DNA from 3 places in the Streptomyces incanus genome. Region 3 is predicted to be linked to each of the others. Evidence: predicted binding sites of a transcription regulator. Region 3 holds the regulator's gene; each other region holds the start of a gene.
The links. The regulator HrcA, encoded in region 3, represses chaperone genes, less so after heat shock. The targets are predictions, from matches to a motif close to TTNGCACTCNGNNNNNCNGAGTGCNAA.
Positions count from the first base shown of each region.

Region 1: a site for HrcA is predicted at 1,186-1,212, ahead of groES (co-chaperone GroES). Genes of this name have one in related genera too.
Region 2: a site for HrcA is predicted at 1,148-1,174, ahead of groL (chaperonin GroEL). Genes of this name have one in related genera too.

Region 1 is NZ_JBHSPC010000037.1:145,471-151,472, reverse strand. It holds gene ACFP2V_RS14965 (polysaccharide deacetylase family protein) at 1-751, shown strand, start outside; gene groES (co-chaperone GroES) at 1,359-1,667, shown strand; gene groL (chaperonin GroEL) at 1,785-3,410, shown strand; partial or broken gene ACFP2V_RS14950 (ATP-binding protein) at 4,119-4,571, opposite strand; gene ACFP2V_RS14945 (hypothetical protein) at 4,880-5,185, opposite strand; gene ACFP2V_RS14940 (DUF6355 family natural product biosynthesis protein) at 5,190-5,576, opposite strand; gene ACFP2V_RS14935 (DUF2975 domain-containing protein) at 5,931-6,002, shown strand, end outside.
Region 2 is NZ_JBHSPC010000015.1:70,246-76,247, forward strand. It holds gene ACFP2V_RS06130 (MoaD/ThiS family protein) at 36-311, shown strand; gene ACFP2V_RS06135 (cold-shock protein) at 743-946, shown strand; gene groL (chaperonin GroEL) at 1,338-2,960, shown strand; gene ACFP2V_RS06145 (Uma2 family endonuclease) at 3,107-3,589, opposite strand; gene ACFP2V_RS06150 (hypothetical protein) at 3,530-3,754, shown strand; gene ACFP2V_RS06155 (MFS transporter) at 4,039-5,544, shown strand; gene ACFP2V_RS06160 (hypothetical protein) at 5,577-6,002, opposite strand, start outside.
Region 3 is NZ_JBHSPC010000012.1:34,547-40,548, reverse strand. It holds gene ACFP2V_RS03705 (Uma2 family endonuclease) at 18-596, shown strand; gene ACFP2V_RS03700 (DUF3097 domain-containing protein) at 574-1,383, opposite strand; gene ACFP2V_RS03695 (MBL fold metallo-hydrolase) at 1,427-2,152, opposite strand; gene hrcA (heat-inducible transcriptional repressor HrcA) at 2,313-3,329, shown strand; gene dnaJ (molecular chaperone DnaJ) at 3,330-4,466, shown strand; gene ACFP2V_RS03680 (nitronate monooxygenase) at 4,847-5,920, shown strand; gene ACFP2V_RS03675 (16S rRNA (uracil(1498)-N(3))-methyltransferase) at 5,917-6,002, shown strand, end outside.

The DNA.
Region 1 (6,002 bases), on a different contig from region 3:
AGTCCCAGGGGCAGGGGCAGGGGCAGGGGCAGGGGCAGGGGCAGGGGCAGGGGCAGGGGCAGGAGAAGGGGCGGGGACGGGTGCGGGTGAGGGGAAAGGCGCCGGGGAAACGGGCGACGGAGCGGGCCGGTCACCCGGCCGCCTCCCGCCCGTCGTCGACCACGTCCCGACCCGGGAGAAGGTCGTCTTCCTGACCTACGACGACGGCGCCGAACGCGACCCCCGCTTCATCGACCTCGTACGCGGGCGCCGCCTCCCCGTCAGCATGTTCCTCACGGACAGCGTGGTGGGGCCCGGCTACGGTCACTTCGCCCGGCTGCGCTCGGTCGGCGCGAGCCTGCAGAACCACACCCTCGACCACCCCGCCCTGCGTGGCCTGCCCTACGCCGGTCAGCGCGCCGAGATCTGCGGCCAGCAGCGCAAGCTCACGTCCCGCTTCGGCATCCGCCCCCACCTGTTCCGCCCGCCCTACGGCACGTACGACGCCACGACCCTCCGGGCCGCCGCCGACTGCGGCATCGCGGCGGTCGTGCTCTGGAGGGTCACCCTGGAGGGTGACGGCACCCTCACGTACGCCCGCGGCGCCCACCGCCTGGCCCCCGGCGACATCATCTCCGTCCCCGCGGGCGAGGGGCCGCCGCTGACCCTTGCGGAACGGACGACGCGTTTGCTGCACGAGCTGGAAGACCGGGGATTGAGGGTCGGGAGGCTGGAGGACCACGTCCGGCACGTGAGCCTGTCCGGCACGTGAGCCTGTCCGGGACGTGAGCCCGTCCGGCACATGAGCCCGTCCGGGGCCCCCGCCTGTGTTGAACGGGGTTCGCCGGACCGGGGGGGGACGGGCAGAAGTGGCCCCACCCCTCGACCGGTCGGACGACCGGCCCCCCGGCCCCCCGACGGCCTCTTCTCACCGGCCGCGCTGGTGCGCGGACCACCCGCCGGCCCGCCGCTCGCACACCCGCCGGAGCCACTTCTCACCGTTTCGGCGGGGCCGGAACTTCCCGGCGGAGACACCCTGCCCGTAGAGATCGGGGGAGATCGAGGGCGAGGCCGTTCAGGTCGAAGCCGGGGTCCGGGGGTGGCGGCTCCCAGGCGACGGTCACCCGAACGCAGGCCGACCTCTCGGACTGGCGTACACAAATCGGACTGGCGTACACAAAAACTCCGGCGACGCCACGCAGTGAATTGGCACTCCGCTTGACCGAGTGCTAATCGCGGTCATAGTCTCGGGTCTGGCACTCCCCCCTGGAGAGTGCCAACAAAGCGACAGGCAGGTCCGGCACCCGCGACGACGGATCCACCTGGTCGCCACCTCAGACAGTTAACCCCGTGAGATCTCCGAAGGGGGAGGTCGGATCGTGACGACCGCCAGCTCCAAGGTTGCCATCAAGCCGCTCGAGGACCGCATTGTGGTCCAGCCGCTCGACGCCGAGCAGACCACGGCTTCGGGCCTGGTCATTCCGGACACGGCCAAGGAGAAGCCCCAGGAGGGCGTCGTCCTGGCCACCGGTCCCGGCCGTATCGAGGACGGCAAGCGCGTCGAACTCGACGTGAACGTCGGCGACATCGTGCTCTACAGCAAGTACGGCGGCACCGAGGTGAAGTACAACGGCGAGGAGTACCTCGTCCTCTCGGCCCGCGACGTTCTCGCGATCATCGAGAAGTAAGTCACCTCGTAGCAGATTTGCTCCGAACTGCGCCCCTGGTCCCGACACGCTTACTGAGCCGGGGGCCCGGGGCGCAGTGTTTTTTCACCCCAGAATCCCGAGAGGGCTCCCGCTGCCATGGCGAAGATCCTGAAGTTCGACGAGGACGCCCGTCGCGCCCTTGAGCGCGGCGTCAACAAGCTTGCCGACACGGTGAAGGTGACGATCGGCCCCAAGGGCCGCAACGTCGTCATCGACAAGAAGTTCGGCGCCCCCACCATCACCAACGACGGTGTCACGATCGCCCGCGAGGTCGAGGTCGAGGACCCGTTCGAGAACCTCGGTGCCCAGCTGGTCAAGGAGGTGGCGACCAAGACCAACGACATCGCGGGTGACGGTACGACCACCGCGACCGTGCTGGCCCAGGCCCTGGTCCGCGAAGGCCTGCGCAACGTCGCCGCCGGCGCCTCCCCGGCCGCCCTCAAGAAGGGCATCGACGCCGCCGTCGCCGCGGTCTCCGAGGACCTGCTCGCCTCGGCCCGCCCGATCGACGACAAGGCCGACATCGCCGCCGTCGCCGGGCTGTCCGCCCAGGACCAGCAGGTCGGCGAGCTCATCGCCGAGGCCATGGACAAGGTCGGCAAGGACGGTGTCATCACCGTCGAGGAGTCCAACACCTTCGGTCTGGAGCTGGACTTCACCGAGGGCATGGCCTTCGACAAGGGCTACCTGTCGCCGTACTTCGTGACGGACCAGGAGCGCATGGAAGCCGTCCTGGACGACCCGTACATCCTCATCACGCAGGGCAAGATCGGCTCCATCAACGAGCTGCTGCCGCTGCTGGAGAAGGTCATCCAGGCCAACTCCTCCAAGCCGCTGCTGATCATCGCCGAGGACGTCGAGGGCGAGGCCCTGTCGACCCTGGTCGTCAACAAGATCCGCGGCACGTTCAACGCCGTCGCGGTCAAGGCCCCCGGCTTCGGTGACCGGCGCAAGGCGATGCTGCAGGACATGGCCGTCCTCACCGGCGCCACGGTCGTCTCCGAGGAGGTCGGCCTCAAGCTCGACCAGGTCGGCCTGGACGTGCTGGGCTCCGCCCGCCGCGTCACCATCACCAAGGACGACACCACGATCGTCGACGGCGGTGGCAAGAAGGAGGACGTGACCGGTCGCGTCGGCCAGATCAAGGCCGAGATCGAGTCCACGGACTCCGACTGGGACCGCGAGAAGCTCCAGGAGCGCCTCGCGAAGCTCGCCGGCGGCGTGTGCGTCATCAAGGTCGGCGCCGCCACCGAGGTGGAGCTGAAGGAGAAGAAGCACCGTCTGGAGGACGCCATCTCCGCGACCCGCGCCGCGGTCGAGGAGGGCATCGTCTCCGGTGGTGGCTCCGCGCTCGTCCACGCCGTCAAGGTCCTCGAGGGCAACCTCGGCAAGACCGGCGACGAGGCCACCGGTGTCGCGGTCGTCCGCCGCGCCGCCGTCGAGCCGCTGCGCTGGATCGCCGAGAACGCCGGCCTCGAGGGCTACGTCATCGTCTCCAAGGTCGCCGAGCTCGAGAAGGGCAGCGGCTACAACGCCGCCACCGGCGAGTACGGCGACCTGGTCAAGGCCGGCGTCATCGACCCGGTCAAGGTCACCCGCTCCGCCCTGGAGAACGCCGCCTCCATCGCCTCCCTCCTCCTGACGACCGAGACCCTGGTCGTCGAGAAGAAGGAAGAGGAGGAGCCGGCCGCCGGTGGGCACGGCCACGGCCACTCCCACTGAGCGACTCGCTCATAGCGGCGGACGTCGGTGACAGACGCCCGTAGCGGACACGGAGGCCCGGCACCGCTGACCAGCGGCGCCGGGCCTCCGTGCCGTATCCGTGCCCGTGATCGCCCTCGATGTCGGTGTCCTGTGCCACGCTCGGCGCATGGGATTCTTCGGCGATCCTGTGCTTCCGGAGGAACCGCCCGCCGAACGGGCCGTGTCGGTGAGCTTACGGCCGCCCGGAAAAACGAGGCATGGCCTACGCGCGCGCCACGGCCGGACCGAGGATCGACGATGGCCGGGACGCGGCCGGACTCCGCACCCCACGCCGCCGGGCGGCGCTGCCTCCACGGTTTCGGTGCTGACGGCGGAGGGCACAGCGGCACCTCGTCCGAACGGATCCGCCGCTTGCCCACGCCGGTGCACGCACACCCGGGACCGCATGGCGGCCGAAGGCGAGAATGAGCCCGGCTCCCCGTCCCACGACCGTGGGCACGCCCTTTCCCCTTTCTCTCCGCGCTCTGTCCACGGGTCACCTGGAGGTTCGAGCATGCAGTACACGCGTGCACGGCGTGCCGTTCTGGGCGGGCTCGCCGCGCTCGCCGTCCTCCCGCTCGCGGCTTGCGGCTCTGGCAGTGCCCCGGCTTCACCGACTTCATCGGCTCCGTCTGCCGCGACGACGCGACCGGCTCCGGCCGCGAAGCCGGCCGCCGGACTGGTGGCGACGACCGCCCACACGGTCTTGCCGGGCCCACCCGGCCGCTCGGCGACGCCCCACTTTTCGGCCAGCGCCGCGACGAGGGCGAGTCCCCGGCCACCCTCCGTGAGCGGCCCGCCCTCCGGCGCCGGTACGGGCAGCCGCTCACCGCGCACGTCGCTCACCTCCACGCGCACCCGGGCCCCGTCCGCGTTCCTGCCGAGCCGCAGCTCGGCGTCCCGGCCGGGAACCCGGCCGTGGGTGGCGGCGTTGGCGGCCAGCTCGGCCACGACCAGCTCGACGGTGTCGTGCACCGGGCTGCCGTAGGCCCAGCCCCAGGCGTCCATCTGCTGGGAGGCGAGGCGCCGGGCGAGCCGGGCACCGCGCGGGGTGGCGGAGAAGCGGAGGGTGAAGACCCTCTGCTCGGCGAAGAGGAGGGCGGAAGCGGCCGGTCGCTGCCGCCGGGGGGAACTCGTCATGCCTCCGAAGATCCCGTGGCGGCCCCCCGTTCACCAGCTCCGACGCCCCCACGGCGGCGCTCTGTAGGGGCGTCGGGCGAGGGTGTCGGACGTGTCGGGGCGACTGCCCGCCGCCCGCGCCGCTCGTTCCGGAACCCCTGTGGTCACATCGGAATGACTCGTGCTGGTGTCTTGGCGGACTTGAAGGGGCACCCGCCGTCCAACGGCCGCTGCCCCTTTCTTCTTGTCCGCGTGCTGTTTCCTGACGCCGCAACACCTTGTACCGGGGCGCTCGTCGGCTCTCTGCACTTCGCACCCGGGCCATCCGCTCAGCAGTCCTGGGCCGACAGCGGACGTACCTCGTTTTCGTCCGTCACCTCGTACACGTCGATGCGTAGCAGAGCCCGGACATGGGCCGGGACGCGTTCGACGGCGTTCACGGACGAGGACGGCACGACGAGTGCGTACCGTATCCGGGCGTCCTGGCTCGTCATCCGGCGCAACAGCTGCCCGTAGGCGATGTCGGCGTCGATGACCCGGCCTTCGTTCGACCGTCCTCGCCGCTGGTACTCCTGAATGGCGATCGCTGTCCTCCGACGATGAACCTGGGCCGTTTGCCACCGGAGTCGGATCAAAGGCTCAGTGGGGTGTGTGCCCGGTGTGATCTCCGCTCCGGCAGCCGGCGCCGCCGATGTAGTACGCGTTGAGATGGTTCGGACCTGCGCCCGGTAGCTGGGTGGGGCCGGGGCTGACGCAGAGGTGGTGGTCATTCGTGCTGCCGCCCCCTCTGACGTCGACGTGTACCCGCACCGTCGTCTCGCCGCAGTGGTTGTATCCGGCGAACTGGGACTCGCGGACGTTGTACCGGAAGAAGCCGCACGGGGCGAGAGGGCTCGCACCCGCCTGACGCACTTCCGGACCGCGCTCGGGCCCGGCGTGAGCCGGACCCGGGAACGCCATCAGGGCCAGCGCGGCACTCGACGCCGCCGCCAGGACGGCTCGAAGAGGACGGGGGGAGAGCTTCACGCACACTCCTTGAGGGGTGAGCCATGGCGATGACGACCAGCTGATCGGCTCTGCCTGACACCACGACACCTCCTGCGCGTCGCACCGGTACCGAAACCGTAACCGTTTGCACTCGCCCAATGGCTTTAAGTCACCGAATTGAGTGATGGGCGAGATGGAGACGGGAATGAGTCCGTTTCGCCCCGAAGTTGCTGGTCGCCGGGTCGGCGCGAGGGGGAGGGCCGGTGCCCGCCCCGGCCGGTGACTTCAGGGTGAACGAGCTCGCTGGGGCGGATTCGTCTTCTTGACAGCATGCATATCGTTTATCGATAGTATCGATAAACGATATGCATGCTGCGATCGGCAGGGGGAATCATGGGTACGAAGTCCTGGTGGAGCCGGACCGACAGTAGGTTGCTGGAGGCCGCTCTGGGTCTGGCCGCTCTG
Region 2 (6,002 bases), on a different contig from region 3:
TAGAGAATCTTCATCGTCACTGGAGGTCAAGTCGCATGAGCGTGACCGTTCGCATCCCCACCATCCTGCGCACCTACACCGGCGGCAAGGCCGAGGTCGGCGCCGAGGGTGCCACTCTCGGCGACGTCATCGCCGACCTGGAGAAGAACCACACCGGGATCGCCGCCCGGGTCCTCGACGACCAGGGCAAGCTGCGCCGATTCGTCAACGTCTACGTCAACGACGACGACGTCCGCTTCGAGCAGGGCCTGGACACCGCGACCCCGGACGGCACGGGGGTGTCGATCATCCCGGCCGTCGCCGGCGGCTGATCATTACCTTCGGTAATCACCCTTACCGAGCGTTCACCGAATTGCCCCCTCCGCGAGAGAAGCGGAGGGGGCAATTCCGTGGGATTGAACACGATAGAGTCGGGGAACACGGTCCCGATTTCCCCATCGGGAACCATTAATTCCTGCCGCCCGCCCGACTGGATGTAGCCAAAGTCTGGGCTCCTTCCGCGGCTTTTGCGATGTTTGCCCGGTCTGACTTGCCCTGAAATCGGGCGAATTCCCGTCACATTCCGGACCGGCGACGTCGAGATTTCTCGTCCGATTGACCTGTTGCAGAGGGCAGTTGGGCAGATACATTCAGCCGCGGTCGACGCGTTCCGGCGCACGCCCCCAACCGTTTGGGGAGTGAGGTCTGACCCGGATCCGCGAAGTGCGGATCTGTGCAAGGGCCAGTAATAGGGGAGTTAGGCATGGCTCAGGGCACCGTCAAGTGGTTCAACGCGGAGAAGGGGTACGGCTTCATCGCGGTCGACGGTGGTGCGGATGTTTTCGTCCACTACAGCGCGATCCAGATGGACGGCTACCGCACCCTTGAAGAGGGCCAGCGGGTCGAGTTCGAGATCTCGCAGGGCCAGAAGGGCCCGCAGGCCGACATGGTTCGCGTCACCGCCTGAACGCGCTACCAGCAACCACGAGAATTTTCCTGCCAGCGAAGGGCTCGTGTCTCCGGGGTCACCCCGGGGGCGCGAGCCCTTCGCCTTGCCCCGGGCCCGTCCCGCCGCTCGCCCTGGGGATCCGGGGGTGTGTCCGGCCCGCTGTCCGTCTTGTCCGGGGTGTTCGCGGGTGGCTGAGTCACCTGCCGATCCTCGAAGGCGCTTGCACTCGCATGGGTCGAGTGCTAATCATTGCGTTAGCACTCTGAAGGTGAGAGTGACAACGTAAGGACCGGGTCGGTGAGGCCCGCGGGCCGGTGGAGCAAGGAACCACCGGGTCTGTGAGCCGTCCGTCGCGGGCGCGGGCGCGGTCCTGGAGTCATCACCCCCAGTCCTGGAGGGACCACTTCACATGGCCAAGATCATCGCGTTCGACGAGGAGGCGCGGCGCGGCCTCGAGCGCGGCATGAACCAGCTCGCGGACGCCGTCAAGGTGACGCTCGGCCCCAAGGGCCGCAACGTCGTCCTCGAGAAGAAGTGGGGCGCCCCCACGATCACCAACGACGGCGTGTCCATCGCCAAGGAGATCGAGCTCGAGGACCCGTACGAGAAGATCGGCGCCGAGCTGGTCAAGGAAGTCGCCAAGAAGACGGACGACGTCGCCGGTGACGGTACGACCACCGCGACCGTTCTCGCCCAGGCCCTGGTCAAGGAGGGCCTGCGCAACGTAGCCGCCGGCGCCAACCCGATGGCCCTCAAGCGCGGTATCGAGAAGGCCGTCGAGGCCGTCTCCGGTGCCCTGCTGGAGCAGGCGAAGGACGTCGAGACCAAGGAGCAGATCGCCTCCACGGCCTCCATCTCCGCCGCCGACACCCAGATCGGCGAGCTCATCGCCGAGGCCATGGACAAGGTCGGCAAGGAAGGCGTCATCACCGTCGAGGAGTCCCAGACCTTCGGTCTGGAGCTGGAGCTCACCGAGGGTATGCGCTTCGACAAGGGCTACATCTCGGCGTACTTCGCCACCGACATGGAGCGTATGGAGGCGTCGCTCGACGACCCGTACATCCTGATCGCCAACTCCAAGATCGGCAACGTCAAGGACCTGCTGCCGCTCCTGGAGAAGGTCATGCAGTCGGGCAAGCCGCTGCTGATCATCGCCGAGGACGTCGAGGGCGAGGCCCTGTCGACCCTGGTCGTCAACAAGATCCGCGGCACCTTCAAGTCCGTCGCGGTCAAGGCCCCGGGCTTCGGCGACCGCCGCAAGGCCATGCTCGGCGACATCGCCATCCTCACGGGCGGCGAGGTCATCTCCGAGGAGGTCGGCCTCAAGCTGGAGAACGCCACGGTCGACCTCCTGGGCAGGGCCCGCAAGGTCGTCATCACCAAGGACGAGACCACCATCGTCGACGGTGCCGGCTCGGCCGACCAGGTCCAGGGCCGCGTGAACCAGATCCGCGCCGAGATCGAGAACAGCGACTCGGACTACGACCGCGAGAAGCTGCAGGAGCGCCTGGCGAAGCTCGCCGGCGGTGTCGCGGTCATCAAGGCCGGTGCCGCCACCGAGGTCGAGCTCAAGGAGCGCAAGCACCGCATCGAGGACGCCGTTCGCAACGCGAAGGCGGCCGTCGAGGAGGGCATCGTCGCCGGTGGCGGCGTGGCCCTGCTCCAGGCCTCCCAGGTGTTCGAGAAGCTGGAGCTCGAGGGAGACGAGGCGACCGGCGCCCAGGCCGTGAAGCTCGCGCTCGAGGCCCCGCTGAAGCAGATCGCCGTCAACGCCGGCCTCGAGGGCGGCGTCGTGGTGGAGAAGGTGCGCAACCTGACCCCGGGTCACGGCCTGAACGCCGCGACCGGCGAGTACGTCGACCTGATCAAGGAAGGCATCATCGACCCGGCCAAGGTGACGCGTTCCGCGCTGCAGAACGCCGCGTCGATCGCCGCGCTGTTCCTGACCACCGAGGCCGTCATCGCCGACAAGCCGGAGAAGGCCGGCGCGGCCGCTCCGGGCGGCATGCCGGGCGGTGACATGGACTTCTGAGCCTGATTCACCTCAGGTTCGGACCCGGTCCGTCGGTACCGAGGGCGGCACTTCCTGCACAGCAGGGGGTGCCGCCCTCGGGCGTCTTCGGACCGGCGGGGCTCGGTCGGCGTAGCCCTTGAGCCTCTCGGTGTCGAGGGTGATGCTCACCGGGGGCGGGAGTTCGACGGTCGACCCCAGGGGGAGGACCGGGACTGCTGGTAACGGCCGTCCTTCGGCTCGCTGTGGACGACGGTGTGGTGGTCCCGGTCGACGAGGAGGTAGACGGGGATGTCTGCTCCCGCGTAACCGACGGGCTTGTCGACGCGGTCACGCCGGTCGGTGTCGGTGTCGGTGTCGGTGTCGGTGTCGGTGTCGCGGTGGTGGGAGGTGATCTCCACCGTCATGAGGGAGCCGTCAGCAGCGGACCACTCGCCGTCTCCCCTGAAGTGGTCCATGGGAACGAGAGTGCCGTCCGTTCGGGCGCGGCCCTTGCGACAGGCCCCGGCCCTGAGACCGGACTCGGGTACGAGGTCCAAGTCGGACCGTTGTCGCATGCACTGGCGCAGCAGCCACATGAAGATCGACCGGTGGTTGCCGTCCGGCATGCCCTTGACCTCTACCCTTCCGTTGACGTATTCCAGCCGCACGGTTTCGGGCGCGGCCTCGGCCGGCTCCTCGAACTCCTCGACGTCGAGCGGCCCGTGCCGGATGCACAGCCGGCCGCCGAGGAACTCCAGCCGGTTAAGGTCCTCGGCGGGCGCATCGACGAGCTCGTACCGTACGACGCGGCGACGCTCAAGACGCTGAGCTGAGCTGAGCCCCGGAGGCGGGGAGCCGGCGCGCGCGTCCCGCAGGGCGTGTGCGCCGGCTCCCCGCCTCTTTTCTCCCTGCGCGGCTTCCCGCTTCGGCCACTCAAGCCCGCTCCGAGCCCGCTCCAGGCCCGCTGCAAGCTCGCTCCCGGTGTCTCGTTCCCGGTGTCCGTTCCATGGCGACAAGACCGGCTAAAAGGCCCGGCCACATTAAGTTGCTTAACTCAATTAAGTTACATAAGGTTGCCCAAGTCAATTAGAACTGAGCCACGACGGAGAGCTCCCTCATGTCCGACGCACCCACCCGGCCCGCCGCGGCCGGGGAATCCGCGCCGCCCAAATCCAACGCCGTGGTGGCCGTACTGGCCTTCAGCGGCATCGTCGTCTCGCTGATGCAGACCCTGGTCATCCCGATCGTGGGGCAGCTGCCGACGTACCTGAACGCCTCGGCGTCGGACACCGCCTGGGCCATCACCGCGACCCTGCTCGCCGCGGCCGTCGCGACGCCGGTCATGGGGCGCCTCGGCGACATGTACGGCAAGCGGCGCATGCTCCTGCTCAGCATGAGCATGCTGATCGTCGGCTCCGTGGTCGCCGGACTCAGCGACAGCCTGACCCCGATGATCGTCGGCCGCGCCCTGCAGGGCCTCGCGTCCGGTGTGATCCCGCTCGGCATCAGCATCCTGCGCGACGAACTCCCCGCCGAGCGGCTGGGATCGGCGACCGCGGTGATCAGCGCCTCGCTCGGTGTCGGCGGCGCCCTCGGCCTGCCAGCCGCCGCGCTCATCGCCGACAACTTCGACTGGCACGCGCTGTTCTGGACCTCGGCGGCCCTCGGCGTCGTCGCGCTCGCCCTGGTGGTCGTCCTCGTACCGGAGTCGAAGGTGCGCACCGGCGGCCGGTTCGACGTACCCGGCGCGATCGGGATGGCGGCCGGCCTGATGTGCCTGCTGCTCGCGATCTCCAAGGGCGCCGACTGGGGCTGGGGGAGCGGCACCACGCTCGGCCTGTTCGCGGCGGCCGTCGTCATCCTGGTGGCCTGGGGCTTCTACGAGCTGCGCGTCACCGAGCCGCTGGTGGACCTGCGGGTCTCGGCCCGCCCCCAGGTGCTGGTGACCAACGCCGCCTCGGTGGCGATCGGCTTCGCGATGTTCTCCATGTCCCTGGTCATCCCGCAACTGCTCCAGCTCCCGGAGCAGACCGGCTACGGCCTGGGCAAGTCGCTGCTGACGGCCGGCCTGGTCATGGCCCCGTCCGGCCTGGTGATGATGGCGCTGGCCCCGGTCTCCGCCCTCGTCTCCCGCGCCAAGGGGCCGAAGGTGACGCTGATGATCGGCGCCCTGATCGTCGCCGTCGGCTACGGGCTGAACGTCGTCCTCATGGCCGAGGTGTGGCACTTCGTGCTGGCGTCCTGTGTCATCGGCGCCGGTATCGGTTTCTGCTACGGGGCGATGCCCGCGCTCATCATGGGTGCCGTGCCCGCCTCCGAGACGGGTTCCGCGAACAGCCTCAACACCCTGATGCGGTCCCTGGGCACGTCCGTCGCCAGCGCCGTCGCCGGTGTCGTCCTGGCCCAGATGACCACGCGGCTCGGTTCGTTCGCGGTGCCGTCCGAGGACGCCTTCCGTACGGTGCTGGCGCTCGGCTCGGGTGCCGCGCTCGTCGGGTTCGTCGTGGCGGCCTTCATCCCGCGCCGGCGCCCGGAGGGTCCGGCCGCGGCGCGTGCGGAGAGCGCGGAGAACTCGACCGGGGAAGGGACCGAGTCCGCCGAGGTTCCGGCAGCCAAGGCGTAGCCACAGGGCCGCGGGGGTACGGGGGCGCGGGCTTACGGATTCCCGGTCGGCTCGCCGCCGGCCCGGACCGTGGTGCCCCACACGCGCAGTACCTCGTAGTCGGTGAACTCGAGCAGCAGCCGGTACGCCATGGCGGGCCGGGGCCCGCGCCGCTCGGCCGCGATGAACAGTTCGGCCTCGCGCCGGTCGCGGCGCGGGGTGCCGCACAACTGCCACGCCTGACCGTTCCACAGCTCCGGCAGCCAGCGCTGCTGGGGCTGGGGGCGGTCGCTGTGCATTCCGTACCGGGACGGTACGGGCCCGGTGGGCGCGTGCTGGGGAGCCGGCCCGTTGAACTCGGCGCGGCGGGCCGTACGGCGCCGGGTCTCGCACAGCAGGCACAGGTCGGGGGCGCTCTCGTCGACCGGGCCGGTGGGGTGCTCGGGGCAGCGCGTGCTGGGCACCGCCGTGCTGACGCT
Region 3 (6,002 bases):
TGTGGAGGGCCACGGAGATGACCGCTGTGGACGAGCGTGGGATGACCAGGTTCTTCGAGGAGTTCGAGCCTCCCGAGGGGGTCAGGGTCGAGCTTCTCCGGGGGGAAATCGTGATGATGGCCGGTCCCGATCTCGTGCACAACATGATCGTGGAAGATGTCCTGGACCAGATTCCGCGCAAGCAGTGGGCTCGCCTTCAGACCCAGGACGTCGACATTGTCGACGAGGCCAGCGAGCCCGTGCCGGATCTGGTGGTCCTCAAGCGTGACGCCACGCCCGAGGCAGGACGTCTGCTGCCGTCCGAGCTGATCACCCTGGTGGTCGAGGTCGTCTCCAAGACCAGTGTGGTGCGGGATTACCTCGTCAAGCGGTCGATCTACGCCGCCGGCAAGGTTCCCGCGTACCTCATCATCGACCCGATCATGGAGCACTGCGTCCTGCTCACGATGCCCGTCGGAGAGGGGGACGCAGCCGACTACAAGGCACAGATGAAGCTGGACTTCGGTGATCGACTGCCGCTCGACATGCTGGGCATCGGCCTGGACACCAGTGAATTCGGCGCCTTCCCGGGCGTCAGGCCCCACCGCTTTCCGTGACGAAGTCGATCAATTCCTCGACCCTTCCCAGGAGCGCCGGCTCCAGGTCCTTGTAGGACCGCACCCGGCCCAGGATCCGCTGCCAGGCCGCCCCCGTGTTCTCCGGCCACCCCAGGGCGCCGCACACCCCCGTCTTCCAGTCCTGGCCGCGCGGGACGCGCGGCCAGGACTCGATGCCCAGGGAGGACGGCTTCACCGCCTCCCAGATGTCGATGTAGGGGTGGCCGACGACCAGGGCGTGCTCACTGGTGACCGCCCCGGCGATCCGCCACTCCTTCGAACCCGGCACCAAGTGGTCCACCAGCACCCCCAACCGTGCGTCCGGGCCCGGACCGAACTCCTCGACGATCGCCGGAAGGTCGTCGACGCCCTCCAGGTACTCCACGACCACGCCCTCGATGCGCAGGTCGTCGCCCCACACCTTCTCGACCAGTTCGGCGTCGTGCCGCCCCTCGACGTAGATGCGCCCGGCACGCGCCACGCGCGCGCGTGCGCCCGGGACCGCCACCGAACCGGACGCCGTACGGGCCGGCCGGGACGGGCCGGCGGCCGGCCGCACCAGCGTCACCGCACGCCCCTCCCACAGGAAGCCGCGCGGTTCCAGCGGGAACACCCGGTGCTTGCCGAAGCGGTCCTCCAGGGTCACCGTGCCCGCCTCGCAGCGGATCACCGCGCCGCAGAATCCGCTGCCGGGCTCCTCCACGACCAGACCGGGCTCGGCCGGCACCTCGGGGACGGGACGGGACTTCTTCCACCCGGGGGTCAGATCAGGAGAGTACGAGCGCATTCTGATGACGATAGGAGAAGCAGGCCCCCGTTCGGCCGAAGATTCAGCCCGACACGCCGAAGCGGGCCGCGAGGGCGTCGCGCTGGGCCCGTACGAACGCCGCGTCTACCACCGCGCCGTGGCCGGGGACGTACACCGCGTCCTCGCCGCCCAGGGCCAGCAGCCGGTCCAGGGCGCCCGGCCACTGCGACGGCACGGCGTCGGGGCCCGCCTGCGGCTCGCCGGACTCCTCCACCAGGTCGCCGCAGAACACCACCCCCGGATCGCCGGGCACCAGTACCGCGAGATCGTGCGCCGTGTGCCCCGGGCCCACGTTCGCGAGAAGTGCCCGCCGTCCGCCGCCCAGGTCGAGCGTCCGCTCGCCGGCCACCGTGTGCCGGGGCGTGACCAGCGCGTCCACGGCCTCTTCCGCCGCCCGCGCGTCCAGACCGTGGCGCTCCGCGTCCGCGCGCAGCTCCTCGCGCCCCCGCGCCAGCACCGTGTCCAGGCCCACCGCACCGAACACCTCCGCGCCCGCGAACACCGCCGCCCCCAGCACATGGTCGAAGTGGGGGTGGGTGAGCGCGAGATGCGTCACACGCCGCCCGGTGAGCGCCTGCGCCTCGGCCCGCAACCGCGCGCCCTCGCGCAGGGACGAACCGGAGTCCACGAGCAGCACCGCGTCCGCGCCGACCACGAGCCCCACCGTGCAGTCCCACACCGGAAGCCGGCACCGCCCCACTCCCGGCGCCGGCCGTTCCCATCCCGACTCTTCCCAAGCCACCGTCATACCGCGACGCTAACCGCCTACGGCTTTCGCGGCGCGACGGTGCGGCACCGGCCTTGCCCGGGGAGTACCCCCCGGCCGTACACTGGGCGGGGAGACTGGCACTCGCGTGCGAAGAGTGCCAGGGAAGATACCGGGCGGACGGCTTCTGGAGGTGCGCGTGATGCTCAGTGAACGCAGGCTCCAGGTGCTGCGCGCCATCGTCCAGGACTACGTCGGCACCGAGGAACCCGTCGGTTCCAAGGCCCTCACCGAGCGGCACAACCTGGGCGTCTCCCCGGCCACCGTGCGCAACGACATGGCGGCCCTGGAGGACGAGGGCTTCATCGCCCAGCCGCACACCAGCGCCGGGCGCATCCCCACGGACAAGGGCTACCGGCTCTTCGTGGACAAGCTCGCCGGCGTCAAGCCGATGACCGCGCCCGAGCGGCGCGCCATCCAGAACTTCCTCGAGGGCGCCGTCGACCTGGACGACGTCGTGGCCCGCACGGTGCGGCTGCTCGCGCAGCTGACCCGGCAGGTCGCCGTCGTGCAGTACCCGTCGCTGACCCGTTCGACCGTGCGGCACGTGGAGCTGCTCCCGATGGCGCCCGCGCGCGCCATGCTGGTGCTGATCACGGACACCGGGCGGGTCGAGCAGCGCATGATCGACTGTCCGGCGCCGGTCGGGGAGGCGACCCTGGCGGATCTGCGGGCGCGGCTCAACAGCCGTGTCGCGGGCCGCCGTTTCACCGACGTACCATCCCTCGTCGAGGACCTCCCCGAGGGCTTCGACCCCGAGGAACGCGGTACGGTCTCGACCGTGCTCTCCACTCTCCTGGAGACACTGGTCGAGGAGAACGAGGAGCGGTTGATGATCGGCGGCACCGCCAATCTGACCCGCTTCGGACATGACTTTCCCCTGGTGATCCGGCCTGTCCTGGAGGCGCTCGAGGAGCAGGTCGTGCTTCTCAAGCTGCTCGGCGAGGCGAAGGATCCGGGCGTGACCGTGCGTATCGGTCATGAGAACGCCCATGAGGGACTCAACTCCACGTCCGTGGTGTCGGTGGGCTACGGTTCGGGCGGCGAGGCTGTTGCCAAGCTCGGCGTGGTCGGACCGACACGCATGGATTACCCGGGAACGATGGGAGCGGTACGCGCAGTGGCACGGTACGTCGGACAGATCCTGGCGGAGTCGTAAGTGGCCACCGACTATTACGCCGTACTCGGCGTACGCCGGGACGCGTCGCAGGAAGAGATCAAGAAGGCCTTCCGGCGACTCGCCCGCGAGCTGCATCCGGACGTCAACCCGGATCCGAAGACGCAGGAGCGGTTCAAGGAGATCAACGCCGCCTACGAGGTGCTGTCGGACCCGCAGAAGAAGCAGGTCTACGACCTCGGCGGTGACCCGCTCCAGCAGGCCGGCGGCGGTGGCGCGGGCGGCTTCGGAGCGGGCGGCTTCGGAAACTTCTCCGACATCATGGACGCGTTCTTCGGCACGGCGTCGCAGCGCGGACCGCGCTCGCGCACCCGCCGCGGCCAGGACGCGATGATCCGCCTCGAAATCGAGCTGGACGAGGCCGCGTTCGGGACGACCAAGGACATCCAGGTCGACACGGCGGTCGTCTGCACCACCTGCAGCGGTGAGGGCGCCGCGCCCGGCACCACCGCGCAGACCTGTGACATGTGCCGCGGCCGGGGCGAGGTCTCGCAGGTCACGCGGTCCTTCCTGGGCCAGGTCATGACCTCGCGCCCCTGCCCGCAGTGCCAGGGCTTCGGCACCGTCGTCCCGACCCCGTGCCCGGAGTGCGCGGGCGACGGACGGATCCGCTCCCGCCGCACCCTGACGGTGAAGATCCCGGCCGGTGTGGACAACGGCACGCGGATCCAGCTGGCCGGCGAGGGCGAGGTCGGCCCCGGAGGCGGTCCCGCCGGCGACCTGTACGTCGAGATCCACGAGCTGCCGCACAGCACCTTCCAGCGGCGCGGCGACGACCTGCACTGCACGGTCACCATCCCGATGACGGCGGCAGCCCTCGGCACCAAAGTGCCGCTGGAGACGCTGGACGGCATGGAGGAGGTCGACATCCGGCCCGGCACCCAGTCCGGCCAGTCGATCCCGCTGCACGACCGGGGCGTCACGCATCTGCGCGGCGGCGGCCGGGGCGACCTCATCGTGCACGTCGAGGTGCAGACCCCGGGCAAGCTCGACGTCGAACAGGAACGCCTGCTGCGCGAACTCGCCAAGCTCCGCGGCGAGGAGCGCCCGCTGGGCCAGTTCCAGCCGGGCCAGCAGGGCCTGTTCTCCCGGCTGAAGGACGCCTTCAACGGGCGCTGAGGCGCTGCCGCGCGCTGGCGGGCGTCTACGGGCCTGTGGGCCTGCGGCTCCCTGATGGTGCTGACGGGTGCTTTCCGCGAGGGCCGGACAAGGCCCCCGCGGGACGCCCCGGGGGCGCTTCGTCGCAGTGGCCGCGCGGGGCCTCGGAAACGGTCTGCGCCAAGGGGCACGGTCGGCTCCGGAATCCGTCCGGAGCCCTTCCGAAGCCCTCTTCGGAACCGCTCCGGACCTGTCTCCGACGGGTTCCCGGTTCGTTTCGAACCCGTCTTCGAACCCGTCTTCGATCCGCCTTCGATCCGTTTCCGGTCCATCTTCGATCCGCGTCCGGTCTGCCTTCGATCCGATTCGGAGATGTCCGAAGGACGTGGCAACATGCCGTCATGTCCTTGGCGCTCACCGACCTCCTCCGGCACCCCGTGGTGCAGGCCCCGATGGCGGGCGGAGTCGCCGTGCCGCAGCTTGCCGCGGCCGTGTCCGAGGCGGGCGGACTCGGGTTCCTGGCCGCCGGGTACAAGACCGCGGACGGGATGTACCAGGAGATCAAGCAGTTGCGCGGACTGACCGGCCTCGCCTTCGGCGTCAACGTCTTCATGCCGCAGCCCGAGACCCCCGACCCCGCCGCCGTCGGCGTCTACGCCCACCAGCTGGCCGGTGAGGCCCCCTGGTACGCCACCGAGCTCGGCGACCCCGACTGCGGCCGCGACGACGGCTACGACGCCAAACTCGCCGTCCTGCTCGACAACCCGGTGCCGGTGGTGTCGTTCCACTTCGGCGTGCCCTCCCGCGACGTCCTGGACGCCCTGCGCCGCGCCGGCACGTTCACGCTGGCCACCGCCACCACCCCCGACGAGGCGCGGTCGGTGGAGGAGGCGGGCGCCGACGCGGTGATCGCGCAGGGTGTCGAGGCCGGCGGCCATCAGGGCACCCACCGGGACGACCCGGAGACGGACGGCTCCGGCATCGGACTGCTGTCGCTGATCAGCCAGGTGCGGGAGGCCGTGGGCATCCCGGTCGTCGCGGCCGGCGGCATCATGCACGGCAGCCAGATCGCCGCCGTCCTCGCGGCCGGCGCCTCGGCGGCCCAGCTCGGCACGGCGTTCCTCGCCGCCCACGAGTCCGGCGCGCACGTCCTGCACAAGCAGGCGCTGACCAACCCCCTGTACGCCCGCACCGAACTGACCCGCGCCTTCTCCGGACGCCCGGCCCGCGCCCTGGTCAACCGCTTCCTGCGCGAGCACGGCCCGTACGCGCCCGCCGCCTACCCGGACGTCCACCATCTGACCGCCCCGCTGCGCAAGGCCGCGGCCGCCGCCGGGGACCCGCAGGGCATGGCGCTGTGGGCGGGACAGGGCCACCGGATGGCCCGCGAGCTGCCCGCCGGGCAGCTGGTGGAGGTGCTGGCCGCCGAACTCGCCGCCACCCGGACCGCGTTGTCGGCAGGAGGTGCCCGATGACCGCCCCGGTCTTCGTCGTGGACGACTTCGGCACGGACGGCTTTGGCCACCACGTGCTCGACGGCCCCGAGGGGCGGCACGC